DNA from 3 places in the Blautia sp. HCP3S3_D9 genome. Region 1 is predicted to be linked to each of the others. Evidence: riboswitches for the same ligand, from Rfam matches in the RefSeq annotation. Region 1 holds a riboswitch; each other region holds the start of a gene.

The links. Region 1 has a riboswitch for tetrahydrofolate ahead of ACTNES_RS05110 (folate family ECF transporter S component). Riboswitches for the same ligand answer to the same signal wherever they lie in the genome.
Region 2: it holds a riboswitch for tetrahydrofolate, as region 1 does, so the genes downstream of both, folE (GTP cyclohydrolase I FolE) here and ACTNES_RS05110 (folate family ECF transporter S component) in region 1, are expected to answer to the same signal.
Region 3: it holds a riboswitch for tetrahydrofolate, as region 1 does, so the genes downstream of both, folE (GTP cyclohydrolase I FolE) here and ACTNES_RS05110 (folate family ECF transporter S component) in region 1, are expected to answer to the same signal.

The regions. Positions count from the first base shown of each region.
Region 1 covers NZ_JBQHWS010000014.1:22,230-30,673, reverse strand. Annotated here, with positions in the region: gene ACTNES_RS05120 (SGNH/GDSL hydrolase family protein) at 1-646, shown strand, start outside; gene ACTNES_RS05115 (GNAT family N-acetyltransferase) at 866-1,642, shown strand; gene ACTNES_RS05110 (folate family ECF transporter S component) at 1,921-2,481, opposite strand; THF riboswitch at 2,569-2,673, opposite strand; gene ACTNES_RS05105 (hypothetical protein) at 2,998-3,195, shown strand; gene ACTNES_RS05100 (hypothetical protein) at 3,275-4,453, shown strand; gene ACTNES_RS05095 (amidohydrolase family protein) at 4,508-5,377, opposite strand; gene ACTNES_RS05090 (alanyl-tRNA editing protein) at 5,483-6,634, opposite strand; gene ACTNES_RS05085 (RNA polymerase sigma factor) at 6,911-7,417, shown strand; gene ACTNES_RS05080 (hypothetical protein) at 7,418-7,915, shown strand; gene ACTNES_RS05075 (hypothetical protein) at 7,919-8,444, shown strand, end outside.
Region 2 covers NZ_JBQHWS010000043.1:10,540-18,983, forward strand. Annotated here, with positions in the region: gene ACTNES_RS10105 (2-hydroxyacyl-CoA dehydratase subunit D) at 1-381, opposite strand, end outside; gene ACTNES_RS10110 (ABC transporter ATP-binding protein) at 676-2,451, shown strand; gene ACTNES_RS10115 (ABC transporter ATP-binding protein) at 2,448-4,214, shown strand; THF riboswitch at 4,330-4,426, shown strand; gene folE (GTP cyclohydrolase I FolE) at 4,590-5,147, shown strand; gene ACTNES_RS10125 (HD domain-containing protein) at 5,144-5,626, shown strand; gene folP (dihydropteroate synthase) at 5,741-6,550, shown strand; gene folK (2-amino-4-hydroxy-6-hydroxymethyldihydropteridine diphosphokinase) at 6,665-7,516, shown strand; gene ACTNES_RS10140 (aminopeptidase P family protein) at 7,765-8,444, opposite strand, start outside.
Region 3 covers NZ_JBQHWS010000137.1:908-8,553, reverse strand. Annotated here, with positions in the region: gene ACTNES_RS17665 (cupin domain-containing protein) at 188-514, opposite strand; gene folK (2-amino-4-hydroxy-6-hydroxymethyldihydropteridine diphosphokinase) at 650-1,501, opposite strand; gene folP (dihydropteroate synthase) at 1,559-2,368, opposite strand; gene ACTNES_RS17650 (HD domain-containing protein) at 2,408-2,905, opposite strand; gene folE (GTP cyclohydrolase I FolE) at 2,902-3,459, opposite strand; THF riboswitch at 3,597-3,693, opposite strand; gene ACTNES_RS17640 (ATP-binding protein) at 3,759-4,742, opposite strand; gene ACTNES_RS17635 (DUF4869 domain-containing protein) at 4,748-5,206, opposite strand; gene ACTNES_RS17630 (hypothetical protein) at 5,444-5,857, opposite strand; gene ACTNES_RS17625 (Y-family DNA polymerase) at 5,873-7,402, opposite strand; gene ACTNES_RS17620 (VOC family protein) at 7,539-7,646, opposite strand, start outside.

The DNA of each region.
Region 1 (8,444 bases):
TACCGACTGCGGTCATTTACTCGATGATTTTCCTCTGGGTAATGGATATGTGCAGATGCTTGCAGAAATGTTTCAGAAAGAAATTCCCGGCAGACGGACAGATTCATATTCTGACAACTCCAGATCGTTTTTATCAAATACAGTACAAATTAAAAACTACGGATTCGATGGCTTCACCATATCAAGAGTCCTGGACAATATCCGCCAGCACCGGATTTCCCTGCACCGTTCTCCTGTTGTAACGCTGCTGATCGGCATTAATGATATCGGGCTGATGATGAATACAAACCGCACTGCTTCTCAGCAGAAACAAATGATGGCAGAATTCTCTGAGCATTACGATGAATTGCTGAAGCTGCTCACTGCAGATGCCAGACAGGTAATCCTTATGGAGCCATTTATCTTTCCGCATCCGGAAGAATATCAGACATGGATTCCACATGTTCGTACCATGTCTGACCTTATCCAGAATCTTGCTGCAAAATACCGGCTGCCATTTGTGCCACTGCATGATGATCTGAATAAAATAACAGCTGAACAGGGATTTGATGCAATTACTATAGACGGCATTCATCTTACCGCCCATGGACATGAATTGCTTGCCCGTAAATTATATCCCCTCGTTCTGGAGACAATCGCCGGATAAATGATTGTTCACTTCACGCCCGGCAAAGTGCTTCATAACGAATATTATAATAAACGAAAGTTTTCTTGCACATCGTTTCTAAACTCTGTATAATTCTAAAAAGACACTTTTGCATGCCTGTGGATTTCTGTAAGTTTTCTATAACAGAGAACCGTTATGGCATCTTCATGCATAAACATGCATTTGTGGACTCATATTGAAAGGAGTCTTCCTTATATTATGGAAACTACAATTAAACAGATTGAAGATATGTCTCTGAACGCCTGGCCGTCTCACAAGATGGAACTGTATGACGGCTGGATCCTGAGATTTTCTTATTTTTATACACACAGAACCAATAGCGTAGAGCAATTCGGCAATTCTACTCTTACATGGAGAGAGAAAATCCCATACTGTGAAAGCGTATATAAACGCCTGGGAACACCGGCTGTATTTAAGATCAGCCCTCTTGTTTCTCCTGACTTTGATTATGTTCTGGAGAACCGTGGATATGCCATCCAGCATACCACCAATGTCATGGCGATGAGCATGAATGCCGCGCGTCTGGACGCTCCGTATCCGGACGTAACGTTCTACGATAACATTCCATCTGAATGGATTGAAAGTCTGTTTCGCTTAAAGAACACTACCAACCCCGTTCACCGCAAAGTCGTTCCATCCATGTATCAGGCGATCCTCAAAGAAACTATCTGCGCCTGCATCCGTATGGACGGCCAGATCATTGCAACCGGACTCGGCATTCTGGACAGAGATTACATCGGGATCTATGCCATCCATGTAAAAGAAGAATATCGCAAACACGGCTATGCACGCCAGATCTGTACCGGACTTCTGAAAGAAGGGATAAAGAAAGGTGCGCAGAATGCATACCTTCAGGTTGTAGAGGGAAATGACAATGCCCGTGCACTGTACAAATTGCTCGGATTCAACCAACTTTATACTTACTGGTTCCGTGTACAGCCGGATGAGAACGGTAACTATCCACCAGAAAAATAAAATGCTCTGATCATGGCAGGCATGTCCCCGCCCACTGTTCATTGCTTTTCACAATTGAAGCAGAAGATTTACTTGATTTGATTAAGTTTCAGAATATAATAAAAACAGACTCTCTGTAAAGTACTTCATATTTTACTTTACAATGAGTCTGTCTTTTTATATCATAACTTTCTTCTTTTTCGGGGAATCGATTGATATGTAATTAACATAGTCCGCGCAAAACCATGTTTTCTTAACTATCTTATCAGTCCATTATTCAAGTCTTAATTCTATCTCAATTATACGGTTTTGTTCTTCAGCACTGCAGGTGCCGCATTCTCAACAACCATTGCTGTCAGCGGGCTGAAATACAGCAGGCAGGTCAGTACACAGTAGATCGGGATCATGATCGCGAACTGTACCAGTCTTCCAGGCATGATCGCGTAGAAGTTATATCCAAGCATAATTACAAGTCCTGCTGTTGTAAATACCAGAGAGCTGAGAACCGCTGTTACTACAATAGATACGCAGATGCCAACTGTCTTTCCTGTTTTCTTCTTGTTTGCAAATAACGGTTTTGCAAGAGCAGGAAGAACGCCCCAGAGAACTGCTGCAACTGTAATAAACGGGTTTACTGCATATCCTTTCATAAAACATCCGATGATATCTGCACATAATCCACAGACACCACCAGCTACCGGGCCAAGCCACAGACCTGCAAGAATTGTACTTACACTTCCTACAGAAATACGGTATGCACCGAGATCAATCACCAGAACTCGTGTGAGTACCAGATGCATGGCGATCAGAAGAGCCATGAACACCAATGTTTTTACATTCCAATATTGTTTTTTCTGCATAATAAAAACACCTCCATAATGTGTTTAAAAAATAGAGTAGTTACCATAAATAATAATCCCTCCACATTATGAGATGTCCTCATATGTAGCAACGGGTGCGGAAATCATATCGTAAGCAGCACGCTTTCTACTTTTCGTTTCACGGCGACTCCCCAGCCTGTGAACACTTGACGCATAAAATCCTACTTCGCTATTATTTATTTATCGAAATTATATCACAATCCATAGAAATTTCAATATATTTTTCGTTATTATTTTGTCAAATTTATAGTCTGTTTATTGTACATATTTCACGAAAACCAGTTACTGTCAGCTCACAGCAGCACACTTCCCAGAATCTTATCAGTTCTGTCAGATATTCGTAATCCGTTTTACTACTTCTCCATAACCCAATAACTCTTTCGCAGTTTTCCTTAAACAGCGAACAAAAAACTCACATAAAATAACCGCATATACTAATACTATCCATTATACAGACAGATGGATCACATCTGCTATAATCATGGAGGTAAAAAAATGTCAGAAAAGCGTAAAAATAGCTGCCAAAATCCTTACAATGTATGTTATGATAATTACCTGAATACCAACGCCTGTACAGAATGTACCGGCCTGATATCTACTCCTGCCAAAGACAATGACGAATGGGAAAACTACCGGAAAATTTTTGACTTTATCCCAGATCCGCCTGAAGATGATATCTCTTCTCATAAATAATTATGTTTTGAGATCATTGCACTGCACCTGGCAGGAATAATGCTCAAACGAATGATTTATCGGAGGTCCTGTCTTTACTATGAAAAAACTGCTTGCTGCATGTGTCTGTACCGTTCTCACTTTCTCTGTGACCGGCTGCAGCCCTGGAACTGTACTGGAACAATTTACATCTACCGGAGATACTTCTGCCCGGGAAATCGCTTCTTCAACTGATACCACCACTACAACCGAATCCAAAGACCGCGTTTATATGGATGAGATTTCCGGTACTCTACAGGATTTTTCCGGAAGCCAGCTCATCCTGAATACAGACGATGCATCTTATGTATTCAATGTTTCCAACGCCACACTGGAGTGTAAAGGCGGAATGATCACCGGTGATGAGATCAGTATTATTTATGAAGGACAGCTCTCCAATACAGATACAAGCAGTGTTCGTGTTCTGAAAGTAGTGGATGAATTCCACAAGAAGAACAAACTGAAGAAACGTACTGCTCACGGGCAGGTCATATCTCTGACCTCCAATACGATCACCATAAAAAATAAAAAAGGCAAAACTGCTACTTACCCGATCACCGGAACGAAACAATATTATCAGAACGGCATCAAATCCGGCGACTGGGTCTACCTTACCTTTAAAGGTGAATTTCCGGATACTTCTGATGATTCCTCTGCGTCTTTAAACGCTAGTCATCTGAAAGTCCTGAGTATTTCCGACCTGAAAGACCTGCAGATTCCGGATCCGACACCTACACCTGAACCGACAGTTACACTGACACCGGAGCAGATTGCGAACCGTGAGAAACAGTTTCTGGTAACCATCCAGGCAGTAAATCTGAATATTCTTCAGGTTCTTCCTGCTGGCAGTGATACTCCGCTAAGCATTGATATGTCTGCAATTCCCGCTTATTTTGAGGGCGGAATTGCTCCCGGTTCTCATGCAAATGTGACTTATATTGGAAATCTGGAAGAGGACACTCTGGAGGGCATTCGTATCATTGCCGTAACCGGAGAAAATCCTGCCGGAATCGATGATAAACATATTTCCTTTACAGCAACCGGAACTATCATCGGAAGCACCGCTAATACGATCACCGTTCAGACCGACGATGGTGCAGTCGACACTTTCCGCATTGAAAACGCTCAGGATCTTACTGAAAGCGGTGTGGAATACGGCGACTATGTATGTGTTACTTTCCATCCGTCTAAATCAAAATCTTCTAATATTTATACTGCAGTCAAGATTCAGTATGCATAAGCCAAAAGCAGTCCATTTACAGTTTGTACGCTGTAGAATGAACTGCTTTTGTTATTACCGTCTGATAAATTTCTTTTTAATTTCTGATTCACCATCTGAAAGCCAGTGACAGACAATATCACTTTCTTCCAGAATTTCTGTAAACGATTTCATTTCATCCTGAATTCCTTTTCCATGAAAAACCCGGTAAGCCCCTGCGTCACTGCCCGGAGCAACCTTTACTCCAAGTTTAAATGCCTTTCTGACATTCTCTTCTGCAAATTCTATGATCGGCTTCAGCGTTTCATCCGCATAACGCCCGTCACCCAGAAGATTACGCACTGTGACCAGCGTCGGAACCCATACTGTATCACTCTCTGCCAGCATGTTAAGACTTTCTTCATTCATGTAGTTCCCATGCTCCAGACTGTCCACACCGGCTTCCACTGCTGCCTGAACACCATAGTCCCCGTTAGTATGAGACATCACGGCCATACCCTCTTCATGTGCAATATGTACCATCTCTTTCACTTCAGCCGCATCCAGCGGTGTTCCCGTGACAGCTCCGTGTGCATTGAAATCCATGATTCCTGTAGTCATGATCTTAATAAAATCCGCACCTGCATTTATCGCCTCAAGCACACGACCATGAAATTCCCGCATTGTTGCAAAGCTTTTTCCAACAATGGAACCATAGTGTCCCTCTTTGTGGATTGCAAATACAGGAGTCCGGTAATCAATACCGTATTCCGGCGCAAGTTCTTTCGCTCTCGCGGAAACGCCCAGTGCATCGCCACCATCACGTACAAAAGTAATATCTCTGTCCTGATAAGCTTTCAGATGCTCTCTTATTATCTGGTCATCCGGACCATTCTTATGCATATCAATTGCCTGACGGTAATTCACACCATCCATAATTATATGCGCATGACATTCTCCAAACATTGCTCTTTTCCTCTGATTTATACCTTTTATCCTGCTATCCACACTCCCTATGCAGAAACATATTGCATCACATATTATCTGCATACAGACTGCTCAGCTCCTAAACTATTTCTCAAAGAAATTACGGATTTCCGTCTCTGTTGCCTGTACAGACCCCTGCACAAAGAATGGCTTTCCGCCGCCCCTTCCATTTAATGCAGCATTCATTTCTTTTGTATACTGGCGAAGATCTCCGTCAATCTCACCCATTGCATATTTATAGCTTCCATCTTCATTTTTGGAAAATACTGCGCAGCATCCCTGGCAGGTGTTCATCACTGCATCTGCAAGTTTACGTACAGAATCTGCTTCCAGTCCCTCTTTGAAGATCAGGACACTTCCTGCACCTTCCCACTTCTTTGCCTCTGCCTGGAACATTTCTTCCTCCATACGGGCTGCCTGTCCTTTCAGGCGGAAGTTCTCATCATGCAGACGCTGTACTGCATCTGCTGTCTTTTCCATCTTTGCAGAAAGCTTTACGGAAATCTGGTGGTTCTGCTCATTTACCATATTCAGATAATCCAGAACACGTTTACCGCAGATCATCTCCATACGGATACCATCACGGAACTTCACTACAGAGAGAAGTTTCACCATTCCAATCTCCCCTGTATGAGTTACATGAGTTCCACAACATGCACATACGTCCACTCCCGGGAAAGTCACGATACGAACCTGTCCGGTCAGTTCTTTCTTGCTTCTGTAATCCAGAGCCTGAAGTTCCTCTGCAGTCGGATAAGTGATCTGTACTTCTTTATCTTCCCAGACTCTCTCATTCACTTCCTGCTCGATTTCTGCCAGCTGAGCTTCATCCAGCATACCATTCAAATCTACAGTGATCACATCACCTCCCATATGGAAACCTACATTATCATAACCATACTTTGCATGGATAATACCACTGACCATATGCTCTCCTGAATGCTGCTGCATCAGATCAAAACGGCGTGTCCAGTCAATCTTTCCTTCAACCTTCACACCCACTTCCAGAGCCTTGTCCGTATAATGGAGCAATTCACCATCCTTCTCATGAACCTCTGTTACCTTCGCATCACCCAGAGTTCCTACATCACTCGGCTGACCGCCGCCTTCCGGATAGAAAGCACTCTCGTCCAGAATTATTGCGTAGCCTTTTTTCCGCTCTCTGCACTCTACAACGGTTGCTGTGAATTCTTTTTTATATACATCTTCATAATATAAACGTCTTGTCTCTGTCATTGTTTGTTATTCTCCTTTTACGGACTATCTTAGAGTATGTACTCTCATTTGTCCTCAAGTATAGAGCAAAACTATCTACTTATCAAGACTATCTATAGAAGATATTAATCATGCAAGCACATCGTTATTATTCACAGTTATTATTCACAGTTATTATTCACACCGTCCTCAGTAACATTACATCCATTATAGTTTCTTTAAAACTTTTCTAAGATATGAATCCATTCCTCCCTCTTCTGCGTTATAATTAAATGAACAGGGACAAAGGAGACAGTAATGATCACAGAAAAACAATATCTGGAATATCTGATTACGCAATACCAGAACTTAATATACTCGATCTGCCTGAAGTCCGTCGGTAATCCATTTGATGCCGAGGATCTTACTCAGGAAGTATTTCTGTCTGCCTATAAGAACCTGTCCCGTTTTGATGGCACTTATGAGAAAGCCTGGCTAAGTAAGATCGCAGTTCGGAAATGTCTGGACTATCTGAAAGCCGCCGGGCGCCGCAGTATTCCTACTGAGGATACATACTTTTCTCAGCTTCCGGATCAGCAGTCTTCTCCTGAAGATGAATACATGCTTACAGACTCCGATGCCCGGGTAAGGGCATTATGTATGCAACTGAAAAGTCCTTACAAAGAAGTTGCTTATGCTCATTTCTGTCAAGAACTGTCTGTATCCGAAATCGCACACCGTACAAACAAAAATCCGAAAACGATCCAGACCCAGCTCTACCGTGCAAGAGCTATGTTAAAAAAGATGCTTGAAAGGAGTGATTAGATGCATATTGATAAAAACGATTTAATAGAATTTGACAACAGTACTATGAACACTCAGGAAGTCATCGAGTTTCTATCGCATCTGGATCACTGCGATTCATGTCTCGATCAGATGATAGAACAGGAAAGCCACAGTTTGGCCACTGCTCCCTCCTATCTGACAGAGCAGATATTAAATAAAACTGATTCCGGCGAAATACAATTCGCAAGGGCTGCAGATAAAGCTTCGCGCAAGGTCCAGCTTTTGCGATACAGCCTGCAGACTGCTGCCGGTGTCGCGGCTGCACTGCTTCTTCTGTTCAGCATTCCGAGTGTAGATTTCTCAGAATTGAGATCAAATCATTATTCTACTCAGAGTGAACGTACCGTACCGGAACGCAGCGGCAACCAACTTTATGATTTTTCCAGAGGAGTGAACCAGAGCATCTGCGATGGTACCAGTTCTCTGGCTCAGTATATCAGTGATTTTTCCAGCAAAATAATGAATGGAGGCAAATAAAGTATGCAAAAACAAAAACGTGGATTCTGGCTTTTTATCTTTTCCTTAATCCCGGGCGCAGGAGAAATGTATATGGGATTTAAGAAGCAGGGACTCAGTATTATGCTGCTGTTCTGGGGTGTATTTGCTGTAGGCTCATTTACCGGAATGGACTGGCTTATCTTCCTGATCCCGATCATCTGGTTCTACAGCTTCTTTAATGTGCACAACCTGAAATCTCTCTCAGAGGAAGAATTCTATTCCATAGAAGACTCCTATGTCTTTCATATGGATGAACTGGCAGGAGATATCAGTTCTCTGGTCAGTCATCACAGGAAGCTGACTGCAATTCTGCTGATCATTCTCGGAGCTTCTATCCTGTGGAATAATATTGTAGATTTCTTCTACATGATCCTTCCAGGATATCTGGCCGATGTTCTTGGAACCTTCGCATATCATTTGCCACAGCTGGTAATTGCAGTATGTATTATTCTTGCAGGAATTTATATTCTTACCCGTAAGAAAGATGAACTGAATGATAAGCAGATAA
Region 2 (8,444 bases), on a different contig from region 1:
TATCTTGTGATAACTACACAATGTCTCGGCAATCCCCTGATTCTCTGCCTGCTGCAGAAATGCTCTCTCTGCTTTGCTCGCAGAAAGATAACAGGAAAATCCTTCTACATTATAAGGATGTAATCCCACCTCCTGCATCATTTCGCAGGGTGTAAAAATACTTACAATAACAGAATCCTCCGGTTTCTGAAGTGGACGCAGCATGGTATCCATCATCAGATTTGCAAGATGTCTGTCTGCGGGCATCAGTCTTTTATCCTGCATAAAGCGGAATTTCAGGTTCTGTGCCTCCCATCCCGTTTTTAACAGCCAGCGGGCGGATTCCGGCTTTGAGTTAGTCAAATTTTCCACATAATGACCAAATGTCTCGATAATCTGCATAGTCTTCTTCCTCATTATGGTTATCATAATTTATCAGTTTTCAGCGCATATTTTTCAATAGAAAGAAACAATTTCTATTATAACGTTTGATATTCAAAATAAAATAGCGCTATCAAATATTTTAGTGATATCTTTTTTTGAAGTCAAGCTGAATTTTCTCCAAAATTTACCTGTTTTTGTACATTCTTCTTGACAAAAAAGTCTCAAATGGTACACTTTTGGTTGTATTATTTTTCAGAAAAAAGAAGTAATATAATATAGGAAAGATTTTTTAGGAAGGGAAGGAATTTAAAAATGCGTTCATTAGCAGTTTATTTAAAAAACTACAAAAAAGAAAGCATTCTGGCGCCATTTTTTAAATTTCTGGAAGTTGTATTCGACCTGATCGTGCCGATCATCATCGCACAAATCATCGACGTCGGTATCGCAAACCACGACAACGGATATATCATCCAGAGATTTTTTATTCTTATTTTAATGGCAGCCTTCGGTCTTACCTGCAGCATCACGGCTCAGTTCTTCGCAGCCAAAGCCAGCGTAGGATTTGCCACCAAATTAAGACAGGCAGTTTATGATCATGTTCAGCGTCTGTCCTTTACAGAACTTGATACTCTCGGAACAGACACACTGATCACCAGACTTACCGATGATATCAACCAGGTTCAGAATGGTCTGAATATGGGACTTCGTCTTCTTCTTCGAAGCCCGTTCATCGTACTGGGATCCATGGTCATGGCGTTCACTATCGACTTCAAATGCGCACTGGTCTTCGCTGTTGCTATTCCATTTCTGTTTCTGGTTGTCTTTGTCATCATGTTTCTCAGTATCCCGCTGTTCAAGAAAGTACAGGGAAAACTGGACGCTGTTACATGTCTGACAAGACAGAACCTGACAGGTGTGCGTGTGATCCGTGCATTCTGCCGTGAGAAAGAAGCAGTTCAGGAATTTGACACCCGTAATGACGAACTGACAAAGATAAACCTCTTTGTCGGAAGACTTTCTGCTTTGTTAAATCCTGTTACTTATGTACTGATCAACATCGCAACGGTTATCCTGATCCAGAAAGCCGGCGTTGAAGTAAACTTAGGCAGCATGCAGCAGGGACAGGTTGTTGCCCTGTACAACTACATGGCTCAGATGATCGTCGAACTGATCAAACTTGCATCCCTGATCATCACCTTAAACAAATCCGCAGCATGTGCAGGACGTGTGACAGATATCCTGAAAGTAAAATCTACCATGGATTATCCAACAGCTACTTCTGCTTCCGCTGCTTCTTCTGATGATGCAGTTGTATTTGATGATGTCACTTTCGAATACAGCGGAGCCGGAGCGCCAAGCCTTTCACATATCAGCTTCTCTGTTAAGAAAGGTCAGACAGTTGGTATCATCGGCGGTACAGGAAGCGGTAAAACCACTCTGGTCAATCTGATCTCCAGATTCTACGACGCAACCAAAGGAACTGTACTTCTGGATGGTCAGAATATCGAGAATTACGAAAGAAATGACCTCCGTTCCAGAATCGGTGTTGTCCCGCAGAAAGCGGCCCTCTTCAAAGGCACGATCCGTGACAATATGAAGTGGGGACGTGAAGATGCCACTGACGAAGATCTGTGGCAGGCACTTACTACCGCTCAGGGAAAAGAAGTCGTAGAAGGTAAACCAGGTCAGCTTGATTTCGAGTTGGAACAGAACGGCAAGAATCTCTCCGGTGGTCAGAAACAGCGACTTACCATTGCCCGTGCTTTGGTAAAGAAACCAGAGATTCTGATCCTGGATGACAGTGCCAGCGCTCTCGACTTCGCAACAGACGCAGCACTGCGTAAGTCTCTCAACAGACTTGACTGGAATGTAACTACTTTTCTGGTATCCCAGAGATCTTCCAGTATCCAGCAGGCAGATCTGATCCTTGTTCTCGACAATGGAAATCTGGCAGGCAAAGGTACTCACGCTGAGTTACTACAGACCTGTGAAACATACCGCGAGATCTATTTCTCTCAGTTTCCTGAAGAGAGGGCAAAATATGCCTCTGCACCTGCAGGTGGTATGATGACGGAGGTGACAGTATGAGCCAAGTAACAGCAAAAAATACATCAAAGGGAAAAAGCTCTGAGACCTTTTTCAAAGTACTGCGCTTCATCGGAAGATACCGTTTCCTGCTGATCCTCAGTATCGCACTGGCAGCAGTTTCTGTGGTTTTGCAGTTATATGTCCCAATCCTGTTCGGTAATGCCATTGATCAGATTGTTGCCGAACATCAGGTTAATTTCGAAATGATGTGGTATTATCTGTCACGTATCCTGGTAATGGTTATTCTTTCTTCTGTTGCCACATGGCTGATGAATGCCATCAACAACCGTATGACCTACCAGACAGTAAAAGATATCCGTGCAAAAGCAATCCGCCATATTCAGAAGCTTCCGCTCTCTTACCTTGACGGACACAGCACCGGTGATATCATCAGCCGTGTAATTGCAGATGCAGATATTCTTTCAGATGGTCTGCTGCTTGGATTTACTCAGCTGTTCTCAGGAATCGTAACCATCATCGGAACACTGATCTTCATGTTTTCCAAGAACTTCTGGATCACACTGATGGTCATTGTCCTGACACCATTAAGCTTCCTGGTAGCAAAATTTATTTCCTCACATACCTTCCAGATGTTCCGGAAACAGAGTGAAGCCCGTGGACGCCAGACAGCTCTTATCGAGGAAATGATCGGAAACCAGAAAGTTGTTCAGGCTTTTGGATATGAAGATAAATCTTCTGAGCGTTTCGCAAAACTTAATGAAGAATTACAGGACTGCAGTCAAAAAGCAGTTTTCTACAGCAGTCTTACCAACCCTTCCACACGTTTTGTAAACAATGTAATTTATGCATGTGTAGCACTTGTAGGTGCTTTTATCATTCCGGGAGGCAGACTGACAGTCGGCGGTCTTTCCGTACTTCTCTCCTATGCCAATCAGTATATGAAGCCATTCAATGATATCAGTTCTGTTGTCACAGAGCTTCAGAACGCACTTGCATGCGCAGGCAGAATCTTTGATCTGCTTGAAGAAGAACCGGAAGTTGCAGAAGCTTCTAACACACTGGAAAATGTAAAAGGTGAAGTGGATATCAAGAATGTATGCTTCCATTATGATGAGTCAAAAAAACTGATCGAGGACTTCAATCTTCATGTAAAACCTGGTATGCGTGTTGCTATCGTAGGGCCCACCGGATGCGGTAAATCAACCTTTATCAACCTTCTGATGAGATTCTATGATGTAAATGCCGGTTCTATTTCCGTTGACGGTAAACCAATTAAAGACATTACCCGTCATTCTCTGAGAAGCAGCTATGGTATGGTGCTTCAGGAAACATGGATCAAAAACGGAACCGTCCGTGACAATATCTCTATTGGAAAACCGGACGCTACAGATACTGAGATCATCGAAGCAGCCAAGCTTACCCATAGCTGGGAATTTATCCAGCGTCTTCCTAAAGGACTGGATACCATGCTTAACGAGGACAGCTTAAGTCAAGGACAGAAACAGCTTCTGTGTATCACACGAGTTATGCTCTGCCTGCCTCCGATGCTGATTCTGGATGAGGCTACTTCCAGTATTGATACCAGAACAGAATTACAGATTCAGGAAGCATTTGAACGAATGATGGAGGGAAGAACAAGCTTTATCGTTGCTCACCGTCTCTCCACGATCCGCAATTCAGATCTGATCCTTGTTATGAAAGACGGAAGTATTATTGAACAGGGTACACATGATGAACTGATCGCGAAGGGCGGCTTTTATCATACTCTGTATAACAGCCAGTTTGCTAAGGTTTCTGAATAATCGCCCTTCAGCAACAAGTTCTTTTCATTACCAGTTGAAATAAATTTCCAATAATGTCAAAAAAATCTTTTCTATTACTGTATGACATGATATACTGGTGTTGAAATGAATGATATGCAAAATAGGATTTTATGCGTCAAGTGTTCGGTGAATGGGGAGTTGTCACTGAAACGAAAAGTACGTCTTACGGTATATTATCCGCACCCGTTGCAAACAATATAAGAGGATATCTCATATTGTGTTAGGGAATGTTTTCGACATACATTCTATCACAATTGGAGATATCCTTTTTTGTGTATCAAACCTGAAGTGCACGCCCAAAAACTGATTAAAAGGATAATCTCCATTCTACAAATACAAAGGAGGTTATTTTTAATGGTTGACAAACAAAAAATCGAGCAGGCAGTCCGTCTGCTTCTGGAGGGAATCGGTGAAGATATCACACGGGAAGGGCTGGTCGATACTCCCGACAGAATTGCCCGTATGTGTGAAGAAATTTACGGAGGTCTCGGTCAGGAGGCAGACCAGCATTTATTAAAACAATTTCCAGGGGAAAATAATGAAATCGTACTGGAAAAAGACATTACTTTTTACTCTATGTGCGAGCATCACCTGATGCCTTTTTATGGAAAAGCTCATCTCGCCTACATCCCTGACGGCAAAGTTACCGGTTTAAGCAAACTGGCACGTACCGTAGAAGTTTATGCCAGAAGACCGCAGATTCAGGAGCGCCTTACCGTCCAGATCGCAGATGCTCTGGAACGCGCCCTGAATCCAAAGGGAATCATGGTAATGCTGGAGGCAGAACACACCTGTATGACCATGCGCGGAATCAAAAAGCCTGGAAGTAAAACGATCACTACCGTAACCCGCGGCGCATTTAAGGAAGATAAGGAACTGCAGAAAATGTTCCTTTCCATGGTAAAAGAATGAATACCGATTTCTTAGATATGGATCGTATCAATCAAATCTGGCAGCATCCTGTTTATCAGGAACATTATAAAAAAATACAGGAACTTGAGAATGACCGCATTTTCTGCCGTCATACTCCGGAACATTTTCTGGATGTTGCACGGTTAATGTATATTTATGCGCTGGAAGAACATATGGATCTGTCCAGAGAACTGATCTATGCCACAGCTCTTCTTCACGATATCGGACGTGCAGAACAGTATCTGCATGATATTCCCCATGATATTGCAGGTACGGAAATCGCACGGGAAATTCTGGCAGACCTGAATTTTACAGAGCAGGAAAAAGAACAGATCCTGTCTTCCATCGGTCATCACAGAAAAGGAGATTCCTGCAATACGCTTGCAGTACTCCTTTATAAAGCAGACAAAAAATCCAGAAACTGTTTTTTATGTTCCGCTGTTTCTGAATGCTACTGGTCCAGCGAAAAAAAAATATGAAAATTGAATACTAGAGCGTGTTTGAAAAATCATTCCCACAAATTGTGACGCACATCTTGTTCAAACATGCTTTAATCCTCTACATAACCATAAAAGAAAGGATGGTCCCTGCTCATGAAAATTGGAAACCGTTTATTTGATACTCAAAATCAAACTTACATAATGGGAATTTTAAATATTACTCCTGACTCCTTCTCGGACGGCGGCAAATGGAATCACATGGATGAAGCTCTGAAACATACAGAAGCAATGATCGCTGATGGAGCAGATATTATTGATATCGGCGGCGAATCCACGCGTCCTGGCCATACACCGGTCAGTGCCGACGAAGAAGCTCAGAGAGTCCTGCCGGTTATCGAGGCTGTCAGACAACGTTTCGACATTCCTATTTCTGTAGATACTTTTAAAAGCAGTGTTGCTGAAAGTTCCATCCAGGCAGGTGCTGATCTGGTCAACGATATCTGGGGATTAAAATATGATCCGCAAATGGCATCCGTAATCGCTAAATATGACGTTGCCTGTTGCCTGATGCACAACAAATCCAACACAGAATATCAGAACTTTCTTATAGACATGCTCTCAGAAACCCAGGAGTGTGTCAATCTTGCAAGACAGGCCGGTATTAAAGATGAAAAGATCATGCTTGATCCAGGTGTTGGTTTTGGAAAAACATTTGAAATGAATCTGCAAACTATGAACCATCTTGAACTTTTTCAGAATCTGGGATTCCCGGTTCTCCTCGGCACCTCACGCAAATCCATGATCGGACTGGCACTGGATCTGCCTGTTGACCAGCGCGTGGAAGGAACTCTGGCCACCAGCGTGATCGGCGTAATGAAGGGATGCTCTTTTGTCCGTGTTCATGATGTCAAGGAAAACAAACGTGTCATTCAGATGACAGAAGCAATCTTGGGACGCAGATAATTACTGATCACGGTGCACGAAGTGAACAATAACATTTACTGACCTATCACACTTCCATAAAATATTGCAATTAAGACAGTAAATATAAATAACTTACAGAAAGGACTTGCTGTTATGGATGAAACCAGATTAGATAAAATAGAGATTAAAGAACTGGAAATTTTTGCAAACCATGGAGTATATCCAGAAGAAAATGTTCTGGGACAGAAATTCGTTATCTCTGCCACACTTTTTACCAGTACACGTCGGGCAGGATTAACCGATGATCTGACTGCTTCTATCAACTATGGCGAAGTCAGCCATATGATCACTGATTTCACCAGAAAACATACTTTTAAGCTTCTGGAAGCTCTTGCAGAGAATCTGGCAGATATGCTCCTCTGTTCTCTTTCCGGACTTGAAAAGGTTACTCTGAAAATCGAAAAGCCATGGGCACCGGTTGGACTTCCCCTGAAAACGGTATCTGTGGAGATCACACGAAGATGGCATACTGCTTACATTGCTTTTGGTTCCAATATGGGAGATAAAAAAATGTATATCGACAATGGAATTCGTGGTCTGGCAGAAACCAAAGGATGCCGCATTGAAGCAATTTCCGATTATCTCATCACAGAACCTTACGGTGTTACCGAACAGGATGAATTTTTAAATGGAGTTCTGAAACTGCGTACACTCCTTACTCCTGAGGAATTACTTGGACGACTGCATCAATTAGAGCAGGCAGCAAACAGAGAACGTATCATCCGCTGGGGACCAAGGACACTGGATCTGGATATCCTGTTTTACGATCAGGAAATCATTGATACTCCAGACCTTCATATCCCACATATTGATCTGCAGAACCGCGATTTTGTCCTTGTGCCAATGAGCCAGATTGCTCCATATTTGCGACATCCTGTATTAAATCAGACGATTTCTCAGCTCCTGGATCATCTTCTTAACAAATCTGAAAATGCAAAAGAATAAAACCTGTCAGGCAAAATTTAAATAACCAGGTAAATGCTCTTAGCCGCCTGATAAAGTCAAAACAGTCCCCGAAATTTCAAAAGATTTCGGAGACTGTTTTTTGTTCTGTCATTTCACAGTATATTTACATCGAAAAATATTCTTCTGATCATGAAACAATTTTGTTATCCGGCTCATGCGAATAACAACATTCTCTTCGCTATGTGGCTCTGCATCGAATAACTTGATCCGCTTCGTAGCTGATTCGGTTAAATCGCACGTGTGGCTTCTTTCAGCCATGCTTTCTCATCTTCATCCAGATACGGAGAAATCTTTTCATATACCTGCGCATGATAATTATTAAGAAGTTCTCTCTCATGTGCGGTCATCTGCTCCGGAACCACGGCATCAAGGTCAAATGGAACCATAGTCAGGAATTCGAAGCACATAAACTGTCCATACTCTGTTTTCTCAGCTTTTTTGCATACGATCATGTTCTCATGGCGGATTCCAAATCCGTCTTCTACATAGTATCCAGGCTCATCAGATGTGATCATGCCCTCTTCCAGAACTGCATTGTTTCCCGGAACGACTTTCCATCGGACACTGTTTGGTCCCTCGTGAACATTAAGCAGATAACCTACTCCATGTCCTGTTCCATGATTGAAGTCCTTTCCCAGTTCCCACAGCGGACCACGTGCCAGACAATCCAGATTCACACCTGTACATCCATAACGGAATTTCGCATTTCCCAGATTCAGCATACCACGTAAAACCGCAGTGAAAAATTTCTTCTGCTCATCTGTTACAGGTCCCATAACAATGGTACGTGTGGTATCTGTAGTACCTTCATAATAGTTTCCGCCTGTATCTGCCAGCAGGAAGCTTCTCGGCTCGATCGGGATATCGGTCTCCGGTGTTGCTGAATAATGGTTGATCGCAGCATGAA
Region 3 (7,646 bases), on a different contig from region 1:
AAGGAAAATACAATGGCTTTTTCTATCCGACTAAAAATGGTTAATTCTAAGCGACTCTGGGTGGTCGATTCCGCCCGACCCTAACAATGATACTTGATTTATACTATTTTTTATTATAATCAGTCTGTCCTGGTAATAAAAACAGCAGTCATTATTTCCATAAGAAATATGTGCTGCTGCTTTTATATCAGTCTTTAATGATCAGAGCCATAAAAATCAGATCTGTATTTCCTGTATTTGCAAGTGCATGTCCATGATTGTCCGGTGTGAATGTAATATCTCCTGCTTTTACCGGGCGATAGGTACCGTTGTCATTGTATTCGCCCTGTCCCTGTAAAATATAATAGGTTTCACTTTCTCCATGATGTTCATGATATCCCAGTGAACATCCCGGCTCCAGGGTTACCTGTGCATACAGTCCACATTTACCATTCAACTGTTCTGCATCAAGGATTTCTTTGATGATTACGTGACCATTTCCACCTGCCATGTGTTCTTCGCGTCTGATTTTCATAATTTTTTGCCCTCCTGTAGGTGTTTTCTCTTTTATAGAATTTCCATTGAATATATCATAGCATTGTTTGTAAAAAATGGCAAAGTAAATATCAATGGAACAGTAACAAAATATCGTTACTGGTTACTGTTCACTTTATTTTGCAGTATTTTCAGATTTGTTCAGAAGGCTGTCCAGAAGCTGCGAAATGGTCTGATTTAACACAGGATGTCGCAGATACGGAGCAATCTGATTCATTGGTACAAGAACGAAATCGCGGTTGTGCAGATCAATATGAGGAATATGAAGATCTGGCATATCAATAATTTCCTGATCATAAAACAGGATATCCAGATCCAGTGTCCTTGGTCCCCAGTGGATGATACGTTCCCTGTTTGCCGCCTGTTCTAACTGATGCAGTCGCACAAGCAATTCTCCAGGAGTAAGAAGTGTCCGCATTTTCAGAACTCCATTTAAAAATTCATCCTGATCAGTAACTCCGTAAGGTTCTGTAATAAGATAATCGGAAATTGCCTCTATACGGCATCCTTTTGTCTCTGCCAGACCACGGATTCCATTGTCTATATACATCTTTTTATCACCCATATTAGAGCCAAAAGCAATGTAAGCAGTATGCCATTTCCGTGTAATTTCCACAGATACAGTTTTCAGAGGAAGACCAACCGGTGCCCAGGGCTTTTCGATCTTCAGAGTGATTTTTTCAAGTCCGGAAAGAGAGCAAAGAAGCATTTCTGCAAGATTCTCTGCAAGAGATTCCAGAAGTTTATAAGTATGTTTTCTGGTGAAATCAGTAATCATATGGCTGACTTCGCCATAGTTTATGGAAGCAGACAACTCATCGGTTAATCCCGCCAGACGTGTTCTGGTAAAAAGTGTAGCAGAAATAACAAATTTCTGTCCCAAAACATTTTCTTCAGGATATACACCATGGTTTGCAAAAACCTCCAACTCTTTAATTTCTATTTTATCTAATCTGGTCTCATCCATAACAGCAAATCCTTTCTGTATGTTATTTATATTTACCATCTGTTTTGTGCCAGTAATTTATCTGCGTCCCAGGATTGCTTCTGTCATCTGGATCACACGCTTGTTTTCTTTAACATCGTGGACACGGACAAAAGAGCATCCCTTCATTACGCCAATTACACTGGTAGCCAAAGTCCCCTCCACGCGCTGATCTACAGGAAGATCCAGTGCCAGTCCGATCATGGATTTGCGGGATGTACCAAGGAGAACCGGAAATCCCAGATTCTGAAAAAGCTCCAGGTGATTCATTGCTTCCAGATTCATTTCAAATGTTTTTCCAAAACCAATTCCCGGGTCAAGCATGATTTTTTCATCTTTAATTCCAGCCTGTCTTGCAAGATTAACACATTCCTGTGTTTCAGCGAGCATATCAATGACAAAATTTTGATATTCTGTATTAGATTTGTTGTGCATCAGACAACAGGCCACATCATATTTTGCGATCACAGCTGCCATTTTCGGATCATATTTTAATCCCCAGATATCGTTAACCAGGTCAGCTCCTGCCTGGATAGAGCTTTCAGCAACGCTACTCTTAAAAGTATCTACAGAAACAGGAATGTCAAAATGCTTTTTGACCGCTTTAATAACAGGAAGAACTCTCTGCGCTTCCTCATCAGCACTGACAGGTGTATGGCCGGGACGTGTAGATTCGCCTCCGATATCAATAATATCTGCACCATCAGCAATCATCGCCTCTGTATGTTTCAGAGCTTCATCCATATGATTCCATTTGCCGCCGTCAGAAAAGGAATCAGGGGTAACATTTAGAATTCCCATTATGTAAGTATGATTCTTAGTATCAAAAAAACGGTTTCCAATTTTCATGAGCAGAGCCCATCCTTTCTTTTATGCTTATGAAGAAGATCAGTATTCAATTTTCATATTTTTTTTATCATCAGACCAATAGCATTCAGAAGCAGCGGAACATAAAAAACAATTTCTGGACTGCTTATCCGCTTTATAAAGAAGTGCTGCCAGCGTACTGCAGGAATCTCCTTTTCGGTGATGTCCAATGGAAGACAGAATCAGTTCTTTTTCCTGTTCTGTAAAGTGCAGATCTGACAGAATTTCCCTTGCGATTTCTACTCCTGCAATATCATGGGGAATGTTGTACTGATATTGCTGTGCACGTCCGATATCATGAAGAAGTGCTGCTGCATAGATAAGCTCTTTGGGCAACTCCAGATGTTTCTCCAGTGCATAAATGTACATCAACCGTGCAACATCCAGAAAATGTTCAGGCGTATGACGGCAGAAGATCCGTTCACTTTCAAGTTCCTGTATTTTTTTATAATGTTCCTGATAAACCGGATGCCTCCAAATCCGATTGACACGATCCATATCTGAAAAATTGTTATTCATCCTTTTACCATAGAAAGGAACATTTTCTGCAGTTCCTTATCTTCTGTAAACGCACCACGGGTTACAGTAGTGATCGTTTTGCTACCCGGTTTTTTTATTCCGCGCATGGTCATACAGGTATGTTCCGCTTCCAGCATTACCATAATTCCTTTTGGATCCAGAGTGCGCTCCAAAGCATCTGCAATCTGAACAGTAAGCCGTTCCTGAATCTGTGGTCTTCTGGAATAAACCTCTACTGTACGTGCCAGTTTGCTTAAACCGGTAACTTTGCCGTTGGGGATGTATGCAAGATGAGCTTTTCCATAAAAAGGCATCAGGTGATGCTCACACATGGAGTAAAAGGTGATGTCTTTTTCCAGTACGATTTCATTATTCTCTACAGGAAACTGCTTTAACAGGTGCTGGTCCGCTTCATGGCCAAGACCTCCGTAAATTTCTTCACACATGCGGGCAATCCTGTCAGGAGTATCGATCAGACCTTCCCGTGTGATATCTTCACCGATACCTTCCAGAAGCAGACGGACTGCCTGCTCAATTTTCACTTTGTCAACCATTAAAAAATAACCTCCTTTGTATTTTTTGAAATGGAGATTATCCTTTTGATCAAATCAAAAAAGGATATCTCCAATTGTGATAGAATGTATGTCAAAAACATTCCCTAACACAATATGAGATATCCTCTTATATTGTTTGCAACGGGTGCGGATAATATACCGTAAGACGCACTTTTCGTTTCAGTGACAACTCCCCATTCACCGAACACTTGACGCATAAAATCCTATTTTGCATATCATTCATTTCGGTATTCAGTATACCATGTAATACGACAATAGAAAAGGTTTTTTCTGACTTTTCAGAATGATTTTTCCCAGTCTACCAATTTCATGATTGTTTTTACCGCATTCACTATTCTTGGAGCAAAGTACGCCTTTGTAAGCCTTTTCTTCGAATATGCCCATATAAAATTCTTACTGGTACTTTCTATCAATAAATCTGTAAAATATCGTTCCCAACTGACATACTCTTTACTGTCTATATATTCTTCTGGATTCTGAAGTATTGTTTCTACTTTTACTTCCGGTATTTCCTTTGTTGAAAGTAACAACCACTCAAAAGATTCTGGTGCATAGAGTACAATGTTTCCCTGTGTTTTAATGCATTCACTGATATCTTTCATCTCTGAACCAAATGCAGCTCCATCTACGATGACCAAAATTGTACCCTCTTCATTCGGTCTCTGTTCCAACTGTCTGATGATATTTGACTTCCCACTAGCAGAAAAACAGTTCACACCCTTCTGTCTGGACATTTCTTTAAAAAATTCAAATCCCGAATTGGAATCCTCTGTTATTACAAGTTTCGGATTGATATTCTTTTCCTCTGATATTTCACCGTACAAATGATAAATCTCATTATATTTCTGTTTCGCATCATGAAATTTTCCAGATTTGCGAAATCCATATATTTCACTTACACTATATGGCAATGCCGGAAGCTTTTCTCTTGTAGCCAGTACAAAGTAATTATCAGATCCCTGCACAAGCTGTGCAAACTTCTTTGAAACCAGGAAACGATTTCCTTCATCAATAAAAATAATGCTTCCTGTTGTTTCTTCTATCTTTCTTTCCCAATCCTCACTATCAATCACTTTACAGGGGCAGTCACAGGAAAGAAATACACCGCTGTCCGCACCATATCTTCCATAATCATGTATAAGATCAATTAAAACAGTCTTACCTGATCCACTGTCACCAGTAATGATTGTAATATTCCTATGAATTACAAAATCATATTTCACTTTTCTGGATTCTACAATGATTCTATGTGAACCTTTCATAATCACTACTCCTGTTTCATTTCATTTAAATACTTATTTGCTATAGGAACAAGTTCCTTCATTGAATGGACCGTTTCTCCTCCATTTTGGACTTTTATCTCAAATTTTGTGTCTTTTCCAAAACTCATCATATGCCTGAGATTAATGGTAACATCTTTAATCCTGCCTATTTCCAATATCCATTTTGCACAGTTATCGCCACAGGTCGAGGCATTGAAAATCCGATCCGGTTCATTTAAAATCAGCAACAATGTCTTCACTCCTCCTGACAGTCTTTCAGGAGGAATCTGTCCCAACACTGGACTATTAATGCATTCACCACTCAATACTTCTGAATCATCAATATCTTTAATCATCTTTTTCGCCAGTTCTGCATCAAGCCATTCTGGTTCATAACTGTTTTTAAAATAAACATTTGTATTATAAATACTGTTTTTCACATCTCCATAAATAATGTTCAACATTTATAAAAGCCTCCTCTCAAAATACAATTCTTCTTATAACATGGTTTCGTTCCGCCAAAGAATTTCTGTCTGATTTCTTCAACCTTGTGTCCTCTACTGCCAGAACTATAGCAATCCTCTAAAATAATGCATCTTAATCCAGCCCATCAGAGTGTGAAATCCTGCGTCAATATAGCAGAAACTTAATTTTCGCTGTACTAGTGAAACATTCTATATTCTTTGTATCTGTTTTTACATTTACCACTCTTCACATTTAATATCGCTTATCTGTTCAATTGGAATGACCGTTTGATCTGTCATGATCATGGTATGCTCATATTCGTCTACCTTTTTTACAATACCAGAGTACGTAACATAGGATCCGCCGGCTTTTTTTGCATCGGGAATAAAATAAGTTATCGATACATTCTGTTCTATACCGATATTATTTCTGATTATATTGATTTTTTCATTCAGCTGAGCAATCACTTCCTCACTCAGTTCCAATCTTTCATCAGTTAATCTTGCTGTTTCTTTTATCGCAGCATCATGCCCGGGCAGAGCCGCAAAAGGAGCAAATTGCGCTGCCCGATCCCGAAGAGGCATTTGCGGATGATTCTTAGAGACCGGATGCGGTAAATTGATGATATCGTCATAAGAATTATTTTTCATCCTCTTCCAACTCCTTTATGCCTTATGTCCGCCAATTTGTTCATTTCTGTCCTTGGCGGTTGCACCTTCCTGAAGATTCATTCCCTTCAGTACAGCGTTTTTTCCAAATTTCTTCTTGATACTGAGCATTGCCTCCTGCATACGTTTCTCACGATCCAGCGCAGCCTCTTCCTCTTCCTGCTTTTTCCTTTGTGCCTCATAATCCGTAAAAAGATTCAACTGCTCATACAATTCTTCTCTCTCTACAGAGCTTTCATCCACAAGCCTGTTCGCTGTGATATTGATTCTTCTGATAAGCAGATTTCTGTCAACGATCCTGTCATATAGCTTTATTACTGCATCCATTATCATTTTTGTTGAGGAAGTCTGCCGTTTCAGATTGGTCGTTCCATGTGCGTGTTTCGGAATTCTTCTTCCATAACGGTCGATCGTAACCTCACCATGATATTTCTTTTTCCTGTCGGTATTATTCAAATTCTCAATATCATAACCAACCGTCAACACAATCTGGTCTGTTACAAGCTTCTTATCCACCAAATCCAAAACCATCTGATCCGTCATCTCTTTGACGACTAATTTTGCTTTTTCAAAGTCATAAGGACAATGAAGTACCTGCCCGGAACAAACACTGTTCGTTTCCGGTTTGTAAGCCTTGACCATTTTCATGGTACAGGATTCATACCCCCAGGCATGGTCGATCAGCAGCTCCGCATTAACACCAAACAGCCTATATAACAGTTCTTCATTATATAACTCATTTGCTTTACCAATGGAACATCTGGCAATATCGCCCATTGTATAAATCCCGTATTCTTCCAGCTTCTTTGCATATCCCTTTCCGACTCTCCAGAAATCAGTAAGAGGTCTATGGCTCCAGAGTTTCCTTCGGTATGACATTTCATCCAGTTCTGCAATTCGTACACCATCTTTATCTGCTTTAATATGCTTCGCCACGATATCCATCGCAATCTTACACAGATACATATTTGTTCCGATTCCAGCAGTTGCCGTTATACCTGTCGTTTTCAGCACATCCTGTATCATGGTCATCGCCAGTTCTCTTGGTGTCATATTATAGGTATGCAGATAATCCGTTACATCCATAAATACTTCGTCGATCGAATAAGGGAAAATATCTTCCGGCGCAATATATTTCAGATAAATGCTGTAAATTCTGGTGCTGTATTCCAGATAGAGAGCCATCCGGGGAGGAGCAACAATATAATCAATCTCCAGTGCAGGATTGATATTTAATTCTGTACTGTCATCAGAAGAACCAATAAATGTTCTGTTCGGTGCTTTCCACCTGCGGGCACTATTGGCTTCTTTTACTTTTTGAACAACCTCAAATAAACGAGCCCTTCCGGGTATCCCATAACACTTTAATGCTGGAGATACCGCAAGACAGATCGTTTTTTCTGTTCTGCTTTTATCCGCAACCACAAGATTAGTCGTCAAAGGATCTCTATTTCGTTCTTTACATTCTACAGATGCGTAGAATGACTTAAGATCAATTGCAATATAGGTTCTTTCCTTTTCCGTCATTCTGCACCTCCCAATTCTCCTGTGTTCCGTTTCTAATTCTTATTTATCTTGACCGGAAAACTTTCTCATCGCAACAATCCGTTCAAGAATTTTCTATCTGAATTTTTCAACATCATTCATCTGCATATCTTCTCCCTCAATTACACATAAACGGAGTGCGAATTTCGATAAGATTACCACTCGGATCATACAACCTTACAAGTTTCTGCCCACCTGCAATTTCTGTCAGTTCCGTGGCATATCG